2 regions of the Streptacidiphilus sp. EB103A genome follow, and region 2 is predicted to be linked to the other one. Evidence: riboswitches for the same ligand, from Rfam matches in the RefSeq annotation. Region 2 holds a riboswitch; the other holds the start of a gene.
What was found. Region 2 has a riboswitch for thiamine pyrophosphate ahead of thiO (glycine oxidase ThiO). Riboswitches for the same ligand answer to the same signal wherever they lie in the genome.

Region 1 (5,863 bases), on a different contig from region 2:
GCGGTGAACCAATGCGGCACGTCAACGGCGAACCAGTGCACGACGGGGCTGAGGAGGAACTTCCACGCCATCACCGCGGCCGCCACAACCAGGAGCGCTACCAGGATGAACTTCAGGGTCGGGTCCAGATCCCCGTCCTCGTCCAACACCGTGCCCCTCTCGCCGCGCACCGCGCGGGCTCCCGCTCCGTCGCGCCTGCGCCGGCTTCTTCTTGGTGTAGCAGGGCGCACTGACACCAGCGGGCCGATCACACCACTGGTCCCCGGTGCGGGCGCATGAACCGGCCACCGCCTCCGGCGGACACCGCCGTGCCCCGGCAGCCGCCGTCTACCTGGTAATACGTCCTCGTCTCAGGTGCGCACCGTGTCCCTCCGGGGGAGGCGGCGCGATGCGGACGCCTCCCCTGCTTTAGCCGTTGACCTGCGGTAACGGAAATGCCTGCTGGCTGACGCCGCAGGCGAGAGTTGACGCAAAGGATGTTCCCGGGGGCTGTCTCCCCAGTACAGCGGCCGCAGGACCCAACACCGCGGAGGTCCGTTCCTCCCGGGCACAGCGCGGCCCGTGCGGAGGCCGCCCGGGTTGGTTGCCGACCGGGCCCGGGCAGGCCAGACCGACGACCCGGCGGATCGTTGCGGCGCTTGGGGCGATCCGCACGCCGAGTGCGTCGGCCACGCCAGCCCCAGCCGGGCCAGGGTGTGTTGCGGGGCGTTCGCGGCCCACTGGCCGATGGCCGCGAACGACTGCGCTCCGGCGACGGCCGCGGAGGCGGCAACCAGCAGCGCAGCCAGGAACGGGTGGCGGACCCCTCGCCGCCGACGCGGGTCGGGCAGCACCTGCAGCCGCTCCACCAGCGGCAGTCCCGCCACGCCGTCCAGGACGGGCGACTTGATCAGGCAGACGGTGTCAGACTGGCGGCACATCGAAGCTCCGGTGGTTCGAGGCGACTTGGAGGTCACCCCGTCCAACCGGAGCTTCGTTGCGTTCGTGACGGGCCGGTCCCGGCACCCTTGTCCATCGCGACCTGAAGGCTCACCGCCCGCCAAGACCTTGAAACGCCCCTGGCAGCGGTGGCTCCAGCACCCCAGGCCGATCAGCTGCGCGGACTGAACCGGAGCTGTTGATGGCCGCGAGCGGGTGGAAAGATCCTGGAGGCGATTCCGCCTCCGGGCAGATCCCATGGCGTGGTCAGTGTGTAGCTGCGGAAGTCCAGTCGTGCGGCCGAGGCGATTTCACGTACCTGGTCCTCCGGTAGGCCCAGCCCGGGCATGGTCAGCAGTCGGCGGCCATCGGCATTCAGCACCAGCAGGCTGACCTGGCGTCGCCCGGGCCGCAGCGGATCGTCCTGGCTCAAGAGCACCAGTTCGACCGGACGCGCGCCCCTCGACGAAGCGCTCTGGGCCCCTTTGTCCGCCAGCGGAATGGTCACCCGCCGCGCTGCTCCGTCAACGAGCACCAACACGTTGCCGGTCCACGTCACCGAGGCCGAGCGCAACCAGTCGCCCGTATCGGCGAAGAGCAATCCGTACCCCTGGGTCCACTGTGCCTCCTGGAGCGACGGCGAAGTCCGGCAGGGGCCACCGAAGGAGGACGGGGCGGGGCTGAAGCCGGTCGGCCTCGGGCGCCCGGCCCAGCCGGCATCCAGATCCCACTCCATTGCCCAGCCCGTCCCCCGAAGCCGCCACTCCAGTCTCCGAATCTCCTCCACGAGCTCTGCCGTTTGCAGCGCCCGCCGCACCTGCGTCGGCACGCTCCGCCACAGGGCGGCGTCGGCAGCCACCGGAGTCCACGCCACAGCGGCCAGCCACACAGCAGGCGCCTCGGCCCCCGCTCCCAGGATCGCTCCGGCTGCGACCAGGAGCAGGAACGAACTGCGCCGTGCGAACCATCTGCTCCACGACCTCAGCCGAACCGGGCCGGACAACTCCCGTTCGGGCAGGCCCAGAGCCCATCGCAGCGGCCTGGACCAGCGCCGTGCCCGCCGTCCCACTCCCGCTTCCACACCAGGCCACTTCAAGACAAGCCCCTCGCCTGTGACTTGACCCCCATGGATATCTCCGGCTTCTGGAGTATCTCGCCCGGAACGGCCCGATGGGAACAACGCCTGCCCGCTGCAGCCGAAAGAACCCGGCCGCCTACAGCTATCACGCTTCCAACATCAGTGAATCGAGGAAGACGTCCCGAAGATCCGCACCAACCACGGCCCTGAAACCATGGCAACCCTGCGGAACCTGGCGATCAACACGCTCCGCGACGCCGGATACAGCAATATCGCCGTCGGCCTCCGCCACGTTGCCTACAACGCCTTCAACCGCCCACTCGACCTCCCAGACATCGCCTGACCAGCACATTCACAAGATCAAGAGACTTTGCAATGCCCCTGCCCGCCAGCCGCAGCCCATGTCCTGGACTCAACCCAGGGTGGCGACCACAGGGCGGCTCCTTGCCCGAGGGAACCCTCCTGCAGAACGGCAATGGCATCGGGGTGAAACCGGCGTATTCTGGACAGTGGCCTGCAGGGCGAGCGAGGGAGTTCGGCTGCGGCGGCCGGGAGAGTGAGCTCAGTTCAGGCTCACGGCTCAGGTCGTCTCGACAACCTTGCTGAGAGGCCGGACGGGTCCGTAGGACCCAACGGCGACCTCCATCACCTGATCCGGACAATGCCGGCGAAGGGAGCCCACCTTGCAGGTTCTTTGTTGCGCGCCGGCACGGAGCGAGCGGCAGATCGCGGAACAACCCCCGCGACGCCGGATCGGTATCGCCTGCGGGTACCGGGATGCGTGTCGGGACGTTGACTGTCTGCCTGGGGGGCCGCGGCGGAGTTCCGCCCTCCCAAGGAGTTCTGGCCATGTACTTCGTTGATCGTCTCGATGCGGGGCGGCGGCTGGCCACGCGGCTGGCGTATCTGCGGGGCGCGGACGTGGTCGTTCTCGGTCTACCGCGCGGCGGGGTTCCGGTGGCGGCGCAGGTCGCGGAAGCGCTCGGCGCGCCCTTGGATGTGATCGTGGTGCGCAAGCTCGGTGTGCCGTTCCAGCCCGAGCTGGGCATGGGCGCCATCGGGGAGGGCGGGGTACGTGTCATCAACGAATCGGCGCAGCGGGCGACCCGGACCTCCGCGGACGAGCTGGCCGCGGTGGAGCAGCGGGAACGCGTCGAGCTGGAGCGCCGCGCCGGGCGGTACCGGAGCGGGCGAGCCCGCGTCGAGCTCAGCGGCCGGACGGCGGTGGTGGTCGACGACGGCGTGGCCACCGGCTCGACGGCCCGCGCCGCCTGCCTGATCGCCGGCGCGCAGGGGGCAGCCAGGGTGGTGCTCGCCGTGCCGGTGGCGCCGAGCGAGTGGCGTACCCGACTGGGGGATGTGGCCGACGAACTGGTGTGCGTGGAAACGCCGGCCGGCTTCTTCGGGATCGGACAGTTCTACGAGGACTTCGCGCAGACCTCGGACGACGAAGTCGTAGCCTGGCTGGACCAGGCAGCCGATCGGATGGGTGAGACCGACCGGGACCGCTCGGTGACGCCGCAGGCGGCGCGAGATCGAGCGGGTCCTCCCCTCGCGGATCCGGAGGTCGCCGTCCACGCCGGATCGACACAGCTCAGCGGGCAGTTGGCCGTTCCCCAGGGAGCGGTCGGAGCGGTGCTGTTCGCGCACGGCAGCGGCAGCAGCCGACTCAGTGCGCGCAACCGGTTCGTCGCGGACGCGCTCAACCGGGCGGGACTGGCCACGCTGCTGTTCGACCTCCTCACTGAGGAGGAGGAGCTCGATCGGGCGAACGCCTTCGACACCGCCCTGCTCACCCGCCGCCTGGCCGACGCCACCTCCTGGCTGCTCGACCAGCCGCAGGCCCAGGGCCTGTCCGTGGGCTACTTCGGCGCCAGCACGGGAGCGGCTGCGGCGCTCTCGGCGGCAGCGGAGCCCGGTTCGCCGATAGCGGCGATCGTCTCGCGCGGCGGCAGGCCCGATCTGGCCGGACCCCGACTCTCGGCGGTGACCGCGCCCACCCTGCTCATCGTAGGAGGCGACGACGAGGTGGTGCTGGACCTCAATCGCCAGGCCCAGGCGCAGCTTCGCTGCGAATGCCGACTGGCGGTCGTCCCGGGCGCCACCCACCTGTTCGAGGAGCCAGGCACACTGGAAGCGGTGGCGGATCTGGCCGAGGAATGGTTCACCCGGCACTTGATCCGTACCCCTCGACCGGCGCGGGCGACCCGCTGAGCAACCCTGTGGGGCTCGTAGAGTCATCGCTGCAGCTGAGGCGGCCGGGTGAGGCGTTACATCAGGGGGCGTGCGAATTGTGCTGGTGTGGCATGGTATTGCCTCTTGAAAGCGCGGATGAAGTGGCTGCTGTCGGTGAAATGCCAGAGTGCGGCTGTCTCGGAGATACTGAGCCGTGATCCGGAGGCAGTGAGTGCCTGGGCCGCTTCCTCCAGGCGTCGGCGGCGGATGTAGGCGCTGAACGACTCGTCCAGACTCGCGAAGGCCCGTTGCAGGGTGCGCACTGAGACGTGTAATTGCGCGGCGATCGTGGCCGGAGACAACTCGGCGTCGGTGAGCCGGGCATCGGCGAGGTCCTTGGCCGCTTGTGCCAGCGCCGGGGTGAAGGTGGGCTCGCGGTCGTCGAATTGGTCCAGGATCAGCCCTTTGGCGAGTTCGAGCAGGGCGTTGCGGGACGAGTGCGCCCCCGCCGGGCTGAGGTCGCTGACGGTCCGCTGCACCATGCTGGTGTGTGCCATCAGGATCTGCGCTGCGGGTGAGGTGGCCTGGCCGGTTCGTGGTTTCCCGGCGACCAGGGGTCGCAGGGCGTCGCCGGGAAAGATGAAGATGCGGGTGCCGATCGCGGGGGTGGTGTGGAAGTGATTCTCCGTCACGACGTGGTGCATGAAGTAGGTGTCGGCCGAGACGTACGCGTCACCGCCCTGATTGTGCGGGTCTTGCAGGGCCACCGCGCCGCGCAGCCCGACGTACAACCTGATCTGATCGTGCTCGTACGTCCCGACTGCCCGGGTGCTCACGGATGAGGATGCCCAGAGCTCGTTGATGGCGGTGTCTTCCAGGACCACCGAGCGCATCGTTCCCTGGAAGCCGTCGACCGTGGAAGGGCTGAACTCCGGCAGCGGGTACAGGTCTCCCATGCGGTCGTTCCAGGTGTCGATGAACGGCTCCCACGTTCCCCGACCGGTTCCGGTGGCGTCGGTGTCGGTGTCGGTGTCGGTGTCGGTGTCGGTGTCGACGGTGAAGGTGCCCACCTTGCTGGCCGGGCCGAGGAAACGCGGCCTGTTCGTCCTCGTGAGCCGCCTGGCCGGCAGGCGGCGCCGAGCGTCGGGGTCGCCTCCGGGGTGATCGTGCTGCAGGCGCATTCCTCGACCGGACTTGGCCACCACGGGCAGCCGAACCGACGATAAGGCAACCGAACGACCCTGTGGGGAATCCGGGTGTCACCGCACGGTCGCCGGCGTGATCCTCGTCTGCGGATCGCAGCCTTGAGCCGGTTCGACGAGACGATGCGGGGTAGGTGGCTGGCGCCGTGCCGGTGGATGGGCCTGGGGAGGTCATAACACCGGAGCGCTGTCGGATCCGGCTGGCCCGCGTGGCCGTGTGATCAGGCCGCAGACGCGGAGGTGCGTCGGCCCACCCCCCGGGCCGACGCACGACCCGCCTGCTCCGCGACTCGCGTGCGTGGTCTGGCTGTCGGCCGTGTCGGCCTAGTGACAAGGTCTTGAGTTCGGCGGTCTGCTGTAGGGATGGGGAATCCCAGGTTGGATCCGCTGGTGCTCACGGAGGCCGAGCGGTTGACGTTGCAGGGGTGGGCGTCGCGTCGGTCGACCGCCCAGGGTTTGGCGATGCGGGCGCGGATTGTGCTGGAGTGCG
Region 2 (5,863 bases):
GCGGGGTGCGCCGGGGCATCACCAGGTCGGGCGGCAGCTCGCGCATGATGCTGGTGCGCTCGACCTGCGGTTGCTGCTGGAAGGGCGGCGACGGCAGCCCGGGCTCGGCGTCCAGCTGGGCCGGCGTCAGGCCGCGCCGGATGTGCTGGAGCGCGGCGAGCAGCGCGACGGCGTCGGCCGGCCTGCGGTTGGCGTCCCGGGCGGCCGCTGCCGTCGTTATGGCGTCCAGCTGCGGCGCCAGGCCGGGGACCAGCGTCGACGGCGGCGGCACGTCCGAGCTGATGTGCTGGTAGATGACCTGCATCGGGCTGTCGCCGGTGTACGGCTTGGCACCGGTCAGCATTTCGAACATCAGGATGCCGCACGCGTACACGTCCGTGCGCGGGTCGGTGGCGCCCTGCTCGATCTGTTCCGGCGCCAGATAGGAGACGGTGCCCATGACCTGACCGGTCGTCGCCTGGGTCTCCCCGCTCACCGCCCGGACCAGGCCGAAGTCGGTGACCTTGACCCGGCCGTCCTCGGTGAGCAGCACGTTCTCCGGCTTGACGTCCCGGTGCACCAGACCGGCCCGGTGCGCGGCGCCGAGCCCGGCCAGGACCGGCTCCAGGATGTCCAGCACGGTGCGCGGTGCGAGCGCGCCGCGGTCCTGCATCAGGTCGCGCAGGGTCCAGCCGGGGACGTACTCCATGGCCAGGAACACGGCGTCGCCGTCCTGGCCCTGGTCGAACACGTTCACCACGTTGGGGTGCGACAGCCGGGCCACGGCCTTGGCCTCGCGGATGAAGCGCGCGGTGAACCCGGGGTCGGCGGCCATCCCGGCGTGCATCACCTTCAGCGCGACCACCCGCTCCAGGCGGGTGTCCAGGCCCCGGTAGACGGTGGCCATGCCGCCGACGGCGATCCGCTGCTCGACCCGGTAGCGGGCATCGAGCAGCCGCCCGAGGAGGGGGTCGTACAGGGTCGTGTCCATCCCAGGGAGTTTACGGCCCTTCGGGGTCGGTTCGGGTGCACCGACGGTCGAGTTGTTGCCGGACGGTAAGGAGTGAGTGACCAGGGTCACTCCGACAGGCACAGCTCAGGAGGCCGGCCAGAAGGCCGGTCAGAAGGCCGGTCAGAACGCCGGGGCCTCCGGATCGAGGTCGGCGCGGCCGGCCATCGGGGACGAGGCCTCGGCATGGAAGCGGCGCGGGATCCGCCCGGCCCGGTGGGCCAGCCGACCTGCCTCGACGGCGTGCCGCATCGCCTCGGCCATCAGCGCGGGATACTGGGCCCGGGTGACGGCGGTGGCGAGCATCACGGCGGCGCAGCCCAGCTCCATGGCCAGCGCGGCGTCGGAGGCGGTGCCGGCGCCGGCGTCGAGGACCACCGGGACCTGGGCCCGTTCGACGATCAGCTGGAAGTTGTGCGGATTGCGGATGCCCAGGCCGGAGCCGATGGGGGAGCCCAGCGGCATCACCGCGGCGCAGCCCACGTCCTCCAGCTTGCGGGCCAGCACCGGGTCGTCGTTGGTGTAGGGGAGGACCACGAAGCCGTCGTCGACCAGGGTCTCGGCGGCGTCCAGCAGCTCGATCGGGTCCGGCAGCAGGGTCCGCTCGTCGGCGACCACTTCGAGTTTCACCCAGTTCGTACCCAGGGCCTCGCGGGCGAGCCTGGCGGTGAGCACCGCCTCGCCCGCGGTGAAGCAGCCCGCCGTGTTGGGCAGCACGGCGATGTTGTTGCGCTGCAGCACCTCCAGCACCGAGCCGCGCGCGGCCGGGTTGATCCTGCGCATGGCCACGGTGGTGAGCTCGGTGCCGGACAGCCGCAGCGCCTGCTCCAGCACCTCCAGGCTGGGCGCGCCGCCGGTGCCCATGATCAGACGGGAGCCGAAGCTGCGGTCGGCGATGGTCAGAGTGTCGTCCGACATAGTTGGGTCAGCCTCCCTGGACGGCGGTGAGGATCTCGACGCGGTCGTCGGCGGCGAGCGCGGTGGCGGGCCAGGCGCCGCGCGGCACGACCGTCTCGTTGACGGCGGCGGCGATGCCGGACGGGGCCGAGCTGAGCTCGGCGACGACCTCGGCCAGGGTGGTGCCGGGGGCGACCCGGCGCGGGTCGCCGTTGACGCGGATGGCGACGGTGGCCGTCACGGGGGGCGTCATGAACTGGCCTCCAGAAGGGAGAAGCGGGCGGGGGTGAACGGGGCGGCCTCGGGCGGCAGTACGCCGGTGGCCAGGTAGGCGGAGACGGCGTCGGCGGTGACCGGGGTCAGCAGTACGCCGTTGCGGTGGTGCCCGGTCGCGGCTACCAGGCCGGGCAGCGCGGTCGGCCCCAGCAGCGGGGCGTTGTCGGGGGTTCCCGGGCGCAGCCCCGCGCCGGTCTCCACCAGCGGCAGTTCGGTGACCCCGGGGACCAGCTCATGGGCGTCCCGCAGCAGCTCGTACACCCCGCCGGCGGTCACGGTGGTGTCAAAGCCCTGCTCCTCCATGGTCGCGCCGACGACCAGCTCCCCGTCTTCACGCGGCACCAGATAGAGGTGCACGCCGCGGACCACGGCTCGGAGGTTGCGGGAGAGGAACGGGCCGCCGGGCAGCGGCGCGCCGAGCGAGGTGGTCATCCGCAGCCGCAGGATCTGGCCTTTGACCGGGCGGACCGGCAGCCGCGCCTCCGGCGGCAGCCCGGGTATCTCCCCGGACCAGCTGCCCGCCGCGAGCACGGTCTGCCCCGCGGACAGCCGGGCGCCGTCCTCGGCGAGGGCGCCGACGACCCGGTCCTGAGCGTTCGTCAGCTCGATGCGCGCGGCCCGGGAGCGGTGGATCCGGACGCCGGCCGCGGCGCAGGCGCCCAGCAGCGCCGCGCCCAGCCGCCGCCCGTCCACCTGGTGATCACCCGTCACCAGCAGCCCGCCGCGCACCGAGGGTGCCAGCATCGGTTCGAGCCGGCGGCACTCGCGTCCGGTCAGCCACTGGGACTCCAGGCCGAGCCGCTGCTGGAAGGCGTGCACCTCGCGCAGCTCGGCGCGGTCGTCGGCGTCCAGTGCGGCGGCCAGGGTGCCGCAGGCCCGGTAGCCGGTGGGCAGCCCACTGGCCGCGGTCAGCTCGGCGGCGAAGGCGGCGTAGCGCTGGTTGGAGGCGATGCCGAGGCGCAGCAGGTCCTCCTCGCCGTACTGGAGTTCGGTGACCGGAGCCAGCATCCCGGCGGCGACCTGGTTGGCGCCCCGGCCCGGATCCGGGTCGAGCACGGTCACGGAGAGGCCGCGCTGGGCGGTCCGCCAGGCGATGGCGAGGCCGATGATCCCACCGCCGACGACCAGTACGTCGGTCAGTGCGTCGGTGTTGCTACGTGGCACAGGTGCCCACTCCCTTCGCCGGCATGACCCGGATCAGGTTCGGACGGTCGGAGGCCGGGGGCGGGGTCCGCCCTGCTGCCTCCCTCTCAGCCCGGTACGCCGGGCTCCCGTGGATGGTCTCCCCACTGTAGTCGCGCCTGCTCGGCCGTAGAGTGACGGGATGCGGATCGTCGTGGTCGGGGCCGGGATGGCCGGGGTGCAGACAGCGGTGGCGCTGCGCGAGCGGGGGCACGACGGCGAGGTGCTGCTGCTGGGTGCCGAGCCGCACCAGCCGTACGACCGTCCGCCGCTGTCCAAGGACGTGCTGCTGGGCAAGGCCGAGCACTCCCGCTTCGACATCGATTTCGCGGACCGGGGCATCGAGCTGCTGCTCGGCCGCCCCGCCACCGGGCTGGACACCGAGCGGCGGGTGCTGGACACCGACGGCGGGGAGCTGGCCTACGACCGGCTGGTGCTGGCGACCGGGGCCCGGCCGGTCGCGCTGCCCGGGCAGTCCGCGCGGACGCATCTGCTGCGCACCCATGACGACGCCGTGGCGCTCCGGGGCGCGCTGCGCCCGGGAGCCAGGATCGTGGTCGTCGGCGCCGGCTGGATCGGCGCCGAGGCGGCGACCGTGGCCCGGCAGCTGGGCTGCGAGGTCACCGTGGTCGAGGCGGCGCCGGTCCCGCTGGCGGGCGCGCTGCCCGCCGAGGTCGCCGAGGGGATGCGCCGCTGGTACGCCGAGGCCGGGGTCGAGCTGCGGACCGGCACCGCGGTAGGCGGCATCGTCGACGGGGACGTCCGGCTGGAGGGCGACCCCGGCGCGACGGTGCTGCTCACCGACGGCACCGAGCTGGGCGCGGACGCCGTGGTGGTCGGCATCGGCGCCCGCCCCGACACCGGGTGGCTCGACGGCTCGGGCATCGTCCTCGACGACCGGGGCGCGGTCGCGGCCGACGACCGGCTGCGGACCTCGGCCGACGGGGTGCTGGCCGTCGGCGACTGCGCCTCCTTCCCGTCCGCCCGCTACCGGACCCGGCTGATGGTGCACCACTGGGACAACGCGGTGCAGGGCGCCAGGGTCGCCGCCGCCAACGCGCTGGGCGCCGAGCAGCGGTACGACCCGGTGCCCTATTTCTGGTCCGAGCAGTTCGGCCGCATGGTCCAGTACGCCGGGCACCACCGCCCCGGCGACGAGCTGCTGCGGCGCGGCGACCCGGAGGCCGCGGACTGGAGCGCGCTGTGGCTGCGCGACGGCGTCCCGGTGGCGCTGCTGGCCGTGGACCGGCCCCGGGACCTGGCCCAGGGCCGCCGGCTGCTGGAGCGCGGCGCCCCCCTCGATCCGGCGCTCGCGGCCGACCCGGCGGTGCAGCTCAAGGCCGCCGTGCGCGGCTGATGGTGCGCGGGGGCGGCCGGGGATGGCAGTCTTGAGGGCGTGAGCCAGATTGATCCCAAGATTGACGCCCTGATTCCCGCGTGGATGAACATCCCCGACATCGCCGAGCAGTGGGGGGTGGTGGTGACCAAGGTCCGGCGTCTCGTCGACGACGGCACCATCCTCGCCGTCCGCCGCGGCGAGAACAACGTCCTGATGGTGCCCGCCGCCTTCATCGGCCCCAACGGCACCGTGAAGGGCATCTGCGGCCTGCTGACCCTGATGCACGACTCCGGGTTCACCGACGAGGAGATCCTGGAGTGGCTCTTCACCGAGGACCCCTCGCTGCCGGGGACTCCCGCCCAGGCCATGAATGAGAACCGCGGCACGGAGGTCAAGCGCCGCGCCCAGGCGATGGCGCTGTGAGCCGTTCGTCGGCTCTGAGCGCGCTCGACGAGGCCCGGCTCTACCTGTGCACCGACGCCCGACGCGAGCAGGGGGACCTGCCCGAGTTCCTCGACGCGGTGCTGGCCGGCGGCGTGGACATCGTCCAGCTGCGGGACAAGGGGCTGGAGGCGCGGCAGGAGCTGGCGGCGCTGGAGGTCTTCGCCGACGCGTGCCGCCGCCACGGGCGGCTGCTCGCCGTCAACGACCGCGCCGACGTCGCCCACGCGGCCCGTCCGGACGTCCTCCACCTCGGCCAGGACGACCTGCCGGTGGCCGCGGCGCGGGCGATTCTCGGCGAGGACGTCTTGATCGGCCGCTCGTGCCACGCCGAGGCGGAGGTGGACGCTGCGCTGACCGAACCGGGCGTCGACTACTTCTGCACGGGGCCGGTCTGGCCCACCCCGACGAAGCCTGGGCGGCACGCCCCTGGTCTTGAGCTGGTCTCCTACGCGGCCAAGCAGGCCCCGGCCCGCCCGTGGTTCGCCATCGGCGGGATCGATGGCTCGAACCTGGACCAGGTTCTCGACGCGGGGGCGCGGCGGATCGTGGTTGTTCGGGCGCTCACCCAGGCGGCGGATCCGTATGCGGCGGCGGGGATTCTGGCGGGCCGGGTGCGCGAGCGCGGCTGAGTTTCTGGCTGATCGCGCAGTTCCCCGCGCCCCTAGGGGGCTGCAACCGGCCCAGTTGCACATGGTCAGGGGCGCGGGGAACTGCGCGAACAGTAACCACCGCCGAGG

Region 1: another riboswitch for thiamine pyrophosphate. It lies ahead of ABH941_RS40460 (phosphoribosyltransferase family protein); the one in region 2 lies ahead of thiO (glycine oxidase ThiO).

Annotation. Positions count from the first base shown of each region.
Region 1 covers NZ_JBGCAQ010000046.1:4,251-10,113, reverse strand. Annotated here, with positions in the region: gene ABH941_RS40480 (restriction endonuclease) at 1-170, opposite strand, end outside; gene ABH941_RS40475 (transposase family protein) at 351-920, opposite strand; gene ABH941_RS40470 (hypothetical protein) at 1,091-1,777, opposite strand; gene ABH941_RS40465 (hypothetical protein) at 2,211-2,339, shown strand; TPP riboswitch at 2,514-2,689, shown strand; gene ABH941_RS40460 (phosphoribosyltransferase family protein) at 2,846-4,210, shown strand; gene ABH941_RS40455 (helix-turn-helix domain-containing protein) at 4,267-5,352, opposite strand; partial or broken gene ABH941_RS40450 (IS630 family transposase) at 5,737-5,863, shown strand, end outside.
Region 2 covers NZ_JBGCAQ010000003.1:155,153-161,015, forward strand. Annotated here, with positions in the region: gene pknB (Stk1 family PASTA domain-containing Ser/Thr kinase) at 1-970, opposite strand, end outside; gene ABH941_RS05920 (thiazole synthase) at 1,112-1,906, opposite strand; gene thiS (sulfur carrier protein ThiS) at 1,914-2,138, opposite strand; gene thiO (glycine oxidase ThiO) at 2,135-3,325, opposite strand; TPP riboswitch at 3,319-3,446, opposite strand; gene ABH941_RS05935 (NAD(P)/FAD-dependent oxidoreductase) at 3,486-4,700, shown strand; gene ABH941_RS05940 (Rv2175c family DNA-binding protein) at 4,740-5,105, shown strand; gene thiE (thiamine phosphate synthase) at 5,102-5,755, shown strand.